One region of the Pseudoalteromonas sp. SR45-1 genome, then DNA from elsewhere that is predicted to be linked to it. Evidence: riboswitches for the same ligand, from Rfam matches in the RefSeq annotation. Region 1 holds a riboswitch; the other holds the start of a gene.
The links. Region 1 has a riboswitch for cobalamin ahead of H5089_RS06605 (ABC transporter ATP-binding protein). Riboswitches for the same ligand answer to the same signal wherever they lie in the genome.
Positions count from the first base shown of each region.

Region 2: it holds a riboswitch for cobalamin, as region 1 does, so the genes downstream of both, H5089_RS03830 (TonB-dependent receptor domain-containing protein) here and H5089_RS06605 (ABC transporter ATP-binding protein) in region 1, are expected to answer to the same signal.

Region 1 is NZ_JACJDR010000005.1:13,894-17,938, reverse strand. Features, by position in the region: gene H5089_RS06615 (cobyric acid synthase) at 1-349, opposite strand, end outside; gene H5089_RS06610 (iron ABC transporter permease) at 354-1,358, opposite strand; gene H5089_RS06605 (ABC transporter ATP-binding protein) at 1,360-2,172, opposite strand; cobalamin riboswitch at 2,419-2,553, opposite strand; gene H5089_RS06600 (porin) at 2,616-3,548, opposite strand; gene H5089_RS06595 (LysR family transcriptional regulator) at 3,715-4,045, opposite strand, start outside.
Region 2 is NZ_JACJDR010000002.1:304,111-308,155, forward strand. Features, by position in the region: gene H5089_RS03815 (VanZ family protein) at 1-340, opposite strand, end outside; gene H5089_RS03820 (YajQ family cyclic di-GMP-binding protein) at 493-975, shown strand; gene H5089_RS03825 (hypothetical protein) at 1,164-1,958, shown strand; cobalamin riboswitch at 2,013-2,197, shown strand; gene H5089_RS03830 (TonB-dependent receptor domain-containing protein) at 2,234-4,045, shown strand, end outside.

The DNA.
Region 1 (4,045 bases):
AAGTAATTACTGCATCCATCGCCACTTTTTTATAGTCGTGATATTTGCCCGCTTCCATATTACTAATGGCTCTTCCGTGAATAATCACTTGTGCGCCCGTGTCGCTATTAGGCTTAAGTAATATAGGGTTAAAGTCTATTTCTGGCTCTACTTTAGCTGCTATTGCTTGCAAAGCTTGCGCACGACCAATTTCGCCGCCATCTTTTGTTACTGCGCTATTAAGTGCCATATTTTGTGGTTTAAAAGGCGCAACCTTTACCCCTCGCTTAGCAAACACCCTGCAAAGGGCAGCAACTAAAGTGCTTTTACCAGCATCTGATGTAGTGCCTTGCACCATTAAGGTTTTCATGGAATTACACCCTTCGCTTTCTAAAAAACAATAAACTCAAAAAGAACACGCTACCAATAGCTGCAGTAATAACACCTACGGGCAGTTCTTGGTTTTTCAGCAATGAGCGCGAAAGTACATCAACCCACACCATAAATGTACCGCCCACCAAGCTGGTTACCAGTAAGCCAGCGATGGTGCCTTGGGATATAAAAAAGCGCACAATATGCGGCACCATTAATCCTACAAACCCAATACCACCACACATAGCCACCAGCACAGCGGTAATTAATGAGCTCAACACCAGCATAAGTATTCTAAAGCGCTGAACCCTAACACCTAATGTAATTGCGCTTTCATCGCCAAGTAACATAGCATTTAGCTGCCTTCTAAAGCTCAGCATTACAAACGTACACAATGTGATTACCAATAAAGGCAAACTAAGCGTAGCCCACTGTGCACGAGCAAAGCTGCCCAGTGTCCAAAATAAAATAGCGGCTACCGCCTGAGGATCGCTCCAATAAAGTAACAAGCTGGTAAATGCACTAAATAAAAACGACAGAGCAACACCAGCTAATAGCATTGATTCTACCTGTGCACTTTGCTGCCTACCTGCAATAAGTATTAATAAACTCATGGCAAGTAAGCTACCTAATAACGCTGCTGCCGATAACATAAAACCTGCGCTAATACCTGCTAATGCCATAAGTAACACCACGCCAAATGAGGCACCCGACGATATACCAAATAAGTAAGGATCGGCTAAAGGGTTACGCGTTACCGTTTGTAAAATAAGCCCCGCAATTGCTAAGCCAGAGCCGGCTAAAAAGGCGAGTAATGTGCGTGGCATTCTTAGTTCAAAAATAATACGCGAATTAAAAGACGCATCATTTGAGAGTAAAAAGCTATTAAATACATCTTGAAGTGAGGTCTCTGCTGCGCCAAAACTAAGTGCTGCAAATAAGCTAAATAAAGCAGCTGCAGCACTGATAAATAGCGCAAGTGATTGGCGAGTATTAACTGCGCTCATATTATTCGTAACCATAAAAGTAAGTGATATGAGGGATGCTATTTCCCGACTCCGATATTTGCGGGTGGTTATTTACTTGAGCGCAGACACCAAAAACGTCGCCTAGCATGTTTTCGGTTAATACCTCACTTGGCGTGCCTGTATGTGTAATTTCACCATTTTTAATAACCACTAGTTCATCGCACATTGCAGAAGCTAAGTTTAAATCGTGGAACGATGCAAACACCGTTACACCCAACGATTTAGCAAGCTCCATTACCTGTATTTGGTATTTAACATCTAAATGGCTAGTTGGTTCGTCCATTATTAACAACTGAGGTTGCTGAACTATGGCGCGGGCTATCAAGACACGTTGCTTTTCACCACCCGAAAGTGACTCAAAGCTTTGATCGATATGATCTGCCAACCCTACAGTGTTGATAGCTTGGGTAATTTTTTGTTTATCAATGTTAGTTACTGAGCTAAATAGCGATTTATGAGGCGTTAGCCCAAGTGCAATAACATCAAATACGCTTAAGTTAAATTGCGACGGGGTTTCTTGTAAAACAACCGCTACTTTTTTTGCGTACTCATCGCTTTTTAGCTGCCAAATATCGGTGCTGTTAAACTCTACAACGCCATCGCTGGGTTTATTAAAACGATATAAACAACGCAATAAGCTCGATTTACCTGCGCCATTGGGGCCAATTAAACCAACAAATTTACCTGTGGTTATTTTAAGGTTTATTTTTTTGAGGATCGTTTTATTGCCAATACCCCACGATACGTTTTTAACGTTTAGTAATGGTATATTTAATGGCGTTTGAGTGTGCAATAGTCAGTCCTAGACGGGATTAAACTCACTAAAAATGCGATAAAAATACTAATGCACTACAAGAAAAAATGAGTAAACCCGCTCGTTAAAAGAATTCATACCAATTGCATTAAATTAGTGATTTATTATAGCGACAAATAAATAGCTTAATAACAAGGCGGAAATTATGACATATACTTGTTCTATATGAATAATTTTTAACGAAGTTAGTAAGTTATTTAATTCGCTAGAAAGATCATGTTTTTAATAAAATTGGTATTATACCATTTGTATCTGACTTAAAGCTTTGCGCTAATTACAGTTGCGGGAACAGTCGAGGACTCGCACCTCATTCCAAATGAAGCTCTATTATGGGCGGCTAAGTAAATAATTTAAAGCAAAAAAAAACCGCACTCAAAAGAGCGCGGTTAAAAAGGGAGTGTTTTAACTAATTTAGCGAATAGTTAAAACTTGTATTCCATACCTAAGCCTACGTAGTCTTGGTCAACGTTGTTGTCCATGTCGAAGCTTGAGTAAAAGCCAAATACTTTAATGTTTTTATTTAATTTGTGATCAAGACCAACTGATATTGCTGACTTATCGTCGCTGTCGTCAAAGTCCATGTCTTGGTATTGTACTTTAAATGTGTTGTTACCCATGCTGTAAGCTGCATTTAATAGATAACCATCCGCTTCTGCGCTGCCGTCAACTTTTTCTTGTGTTTGGTACATTGCACCTAACTTAAAGTTTTCAACTTTACCTTGGATTGACGCGCGTACTACATCGTAGCCATTTACTTCACTATCGGCTGCGATAGAGGCATATACTGCGCTCTTTTTAAGTGCCACGTCACCGTAAGTAACCGCCATTGAGTAACCGTTATCAGCGTCTACATCATCTTCAGCTACAAAAGTAGCAAGTACTTTAAAACCTTCGTATGAGTTTGATGAATAACTAACAGTATTCCCTAAACGGTTTTCACCTTTAAATACATTTTTAATATCGCCTTCAAGGTCGTTAAACAAGTCTAACTTACCTTGAGATTGTTTAAGCGCAGTATCGTTACGACCAATAACCACTTGGCCAAACGCACCTTTTAAACCAACGTATTGGTTACGCGCAGAAATATTGTCGTCGTTATCGCCTTTTGAATCAGCATCAGACATATCAACTTGAAACTCAAACTTATATACCGCTTCTAAACTATCATTTATTTTTTCAGAACCTTTAACACCAAGACGAGATGCATTACTTTTTATCTCAGTAAAAGATCCTTCGCCGTCATCAGATGATTGCACTGTTACATTCGCTTTACCGTAAATGTCTACATCGGCAAGTGCATTAAAAGATAAACCACTTAATAGTGCTAAGCATAAGCTCGATTTTACAAATTTCATGTTATTTCCTTGGATAATCACAAAAGACTAATTTTTAAAACTGCTGCATTTTGTCACCGCTAAATGACAGTAATATTACAATGGAAATATTAATGTCTTTTTTTATTAATAAAAATGCATTAAATTTGAAATCAAAATAACATGAAAGCCTAATAAACGGCCGAACTTACTTACTTTTCTTTAATGACAAGCTTGGGGTCATTTGCGATAGTAAATTAACTAAGGTTTCTATTAACTCTTTTTGCTCGTTGTCTCTGTGATACGCTATAAACACGTCTCGCGAGGTATTTTCTACATCTTTAACATGAAACAGTTCACCTTTTTCTAAATGCCCTTCTACCAATACTTGAGGTATAAATGCACTGCCGCCACATTGCAGTATTAAATCAAGTGCAATACGTCCTGTGCTGGTTCTAAAATAAGGCGGTGTTTTACCGGTAAACTGACGCGCATGCCAAAGTGAGAAAGTAGTTCCCCAATCAACATATACATACTGA
Region 2 (4,045 bases), on a different contig from region 1:
TCTTTTTTCGAGGTGTAAAAATTACTCTAAGTAAAAAGTAGCTTGCAGCACCTGCAAAATCAGCAAAAAAATCACCAAGTGATGCTTGCCTATAAGGTAGTGCGTCTTGCATTATTTCTATCGAGGCGCCATAGCCTGCTAATAAGAGTATTTGAGCATATAAAGGAAGCTTAAAAGCCTTATCCATTATTATGGCTAATATAAAAAAAATCCCAAAATGGGCGACTTTATCAACATGAGGGAATAAATTTACAACGCCACCTTTTATTTCTTTAGCAAATAAAAAGGTGAAAGCCACTATGCTGATTAAAAAAACTGCTTGATAAACACGCCTTGTCACGACAAATCCTAAAATCGCTTAAAAAAGAGGCGCAAGTATATCAAACTAATTTAGTATCGCACCTGAACAAGATGCAGAAAAATGTAAAGATTTATAATTTTAGCGTTATAATTGCCACATAAAATTAAGATTAAATAGTTAGGAGTATACTAATGCCTTCATTTGATATTGTATCTGAAGTAGAAATGAACGAAGCTAAAAATGCGGTTGATAACGCAAACCGTGAACTAGAGACTCGCTTTGATTTTAGGGGCGTTGATGCATCTATTGAGCTAAACGATAAAACAATTAAGCTTAAAGCAGAAGCTGACTCTCAAGTTATGCAGTTGTTCGATATTTTAGCGGGAAAAATTTCAAAGCGCGGTATGGATGTAGCTAGTTTAGAACTTCAAGATATTAGCCGTGCAGGAAAAAATGTATTTCGTAACGTTGGGTTAAAACAAGGTATCGAAAAAGACATGGCCAAAAAAGTGGTTAAAGCCATTAAAGATTCAAAAGTTAAAGTACAAGCCGCTATTCAAGGCGAAGAAGTGCGTGTGACAGGTAAAAAGCGTGACGATCTTCAAGAGGCAATGCAGGTAGTACGCAGTGCCGATTTAGGTCAGCCTTTTCAGTTTAAAAACTTTCGCGACTAATTTATAAACTGTTTTTAATAAAAATGCTTTAATTTGTCTATATTTGCAGACAGATTAAAGCTACTTAATTTTTTACAACTTTCCCACCTTATCCTCTCGTAGTTCTGCATGTATTAATCCACCTTTTGATATTTAAGCTATTATATTTAATTGAATATAATAAAAATTTCACTCTAGAAGGTATTAAAATGAGACCCCATCAATTATTTCTGTTATTTGTTTTGCTTATATTTACCAAGCCAAGCTTATCAAAGCCAGTTGATATTGATGTATTGGTCGAAGATGGCTACTTTCCGATTATTATTAACGCGCAAAAAAAGCAGGGCTTTGCTCCTGAGTTTATTAATATTTTAAACGACGCACAGGAGGAATTTAACTTTATACTTATTTCTTTACCTGTAAAAAGGCTTACTTTGTCTGTTGAAAAAAATAACTTCGACGTTTTATTTTTAATGGCAATGCAATGGCTGCCAAAAACAACGCAGAAAAACATTGAAAAAACTGAATTTTATACCATCACCAAAAACGAGCTTTATACACTCAAAGAGAATGCATCAGAACAAACTTATTTTGACAATCTGGACAAATTAACCAAAGTTGGGGTTTTAGGGTACTCGTATCAATTTGCAGGATTTAATACAAATGCCGAATACTTGAGAGAAGAGCACCAGGTAAGCCTTACAATCGATGAATTCAATGTAGTTAAAATGCTGCTATTAAGGCGCGCTGAAGTCGGGGTTTTAAACAGTATTGCTTATCAGTATTTTAAAAAGCAGAATATCTTAAATATGGATTTACTATTTAAGAGTGACGTACCAGATGCAGTGTATGAAACACATTTTTTGATTAACTCACAATCAAATAAAATATCTAGTCGCAAAATGGATGAAATATTAAATTTACCTACTACACAAATGCAACTTCAGAAGCTACTTGATAAGTACGGTATTCCTTCAAGCTATAATAATACAGCACTGAACTGAAATAGCTTTTAGCTATATAGACGTCCATTGACATTTGTAAACAAAATGCTCACAATGACGGCATATTTTCAAGGTGCTTGCTAGCCACTTCATGTAATGATTTTTTTAGCAGGATAATCGGGAAGTTGGTGCGTTTTCATGATGACTACAAGCCCAACACTGCCCCCGCAACGGTAGAGTATTGCATGTTTTTATGTGCTTACTGAGTCCGGAGACCGGCCTTGATGCAATCTTACTTACTTAAATCTTTGCGGTGGGCAAAGGTAGGGGATCTCATGTTAAACAAAACAACTCTAGGCGTTGCAATTTCTGCTGCGCTTTCATTTTCTGTGTCTGGTGCAGAGCAATCAATTGAAAAAATAACCGTTACAGCTAATAAGTTTGAGCAATCAATTAACGACGTTTTAGCGAGTGTAAATGTTATTGAACGTGCTGAAATAGAAGCTAGTAACGTACGCGATTTACCTACACTTTTAAGCACGCGAGTGGGTTTTCAAGTTAATCCAAACGGTGGTTTTGGTCAAAATACAGGTGTGTCACTTCGTGGTACAGGCTCTGGCGATACGTTGATTTTAATTGACGGTGTACGTACAGGCTCAGCAACACTTGGTCAAAAAGCACTAAATAATGTCCCTTTAAATAGTATTGAACGCATAGAAATTATTAAAGGCTCTCGCGCGGCTGTTTATGGCTCTGATGCACTCGCTGGTGTTATTAATATTATTACGCGTGAGTCAGATAACTTATCCCTAAGCGCTACATTTGGTTCTGACTCTTATCAAAATTATCAAGTTGCAGGTTCTGTAAAATCAGATGATATAACAACAGCATTTAACGCAGGCTTTGAAAAAACAGATAACTTTGATGTACTGCAAGGCGTAGCACCTGATGAAGATGGCTATGAAAATAAAAACCTTGGGTTTAAAGTAAACTACACCGATGCACATTACGGCGACTTTAAGTTATTAGGCCAATACAGTGAAGGTTATGCAGATTACGACAGTAGCTTTAGCCCAGCAGATAGTACGATTGAACGAGATGACTTTAAAAACTATCAACTTTCTGCAGGTTGGAGCAAAAACTACACTAACCAAACGCATAGTATTGATTTAGCGCTTTCAACAGATGATTCAGACAATACATATGTCGATTTTTCAGTTGGGCCAACAACAAGTACCTTTATAACTAAACGCGCACAAATTGATTATAACGGCCAGTACCTGTTATCTAATGAACTTAACATTAGTGGTGGTATTAATTGGTACAACGATGATGTGTCGCATAGTTCGCAACCATTTGTTGAAGACAGCCGCGATGTACTTGCTGTGTTTGTAGGTGCTTACTATGATGCAGATAAAGTACTGGCTAATTTAACTGTTCGCCAAGATGATGATGAGCAATTTGGCGACGAAACAACGTATACAGCCGCTGCAGGTTATCATTTATCTGAAGATGCAACATTTCGTATAAGCCAAAGTACTGGCTTTAAAGCTCCTACATTTAACGATTTATATTATCCACTTTATGGTAACCCTGATTTACAACCTGAAAAATCAGTAAACCGTGAGTTAGGTTTGAGTGTAGATTTTGATATCGCGCAAGTTGATATTGCAATATTTAGAAACGATATAGAAGATAAGATTGATTACGATGCAAACTTTGCATTGGCTAATATCGATGAAGCACGTTACGAAGGGGTTGAATTTAGCTTATCTCAGCAGTTTTTTGGTTTTGATAGCAACCTTAACTTTGCTTATTTAAGCGCTGAAGACGAAGAAACGGGCGCAGAGTTGCGTAATGTTGCTAAACGTACTTTTAACTGGGAACTTGCAAAACAGTTTGGTGCTTTTGATGCAAGCTTAGACATGCAATACCGTAGCGACCGACAAGGTGCTGTGACGCGCTTAGGCTCTTATACACTCTGGAACCTAGCGGGTAATTATCAAGTAAATGAACATATTGAAGTTTCACTTCGTGTAGAAAACTTATTTGATAAAGAATATAACGCTGTTGATTCAAACACTGATTTTACAACGGGTGAAGTGTATTACTACAACACGCCAGAGCGTCGCTTTTTTGCAGGCGCA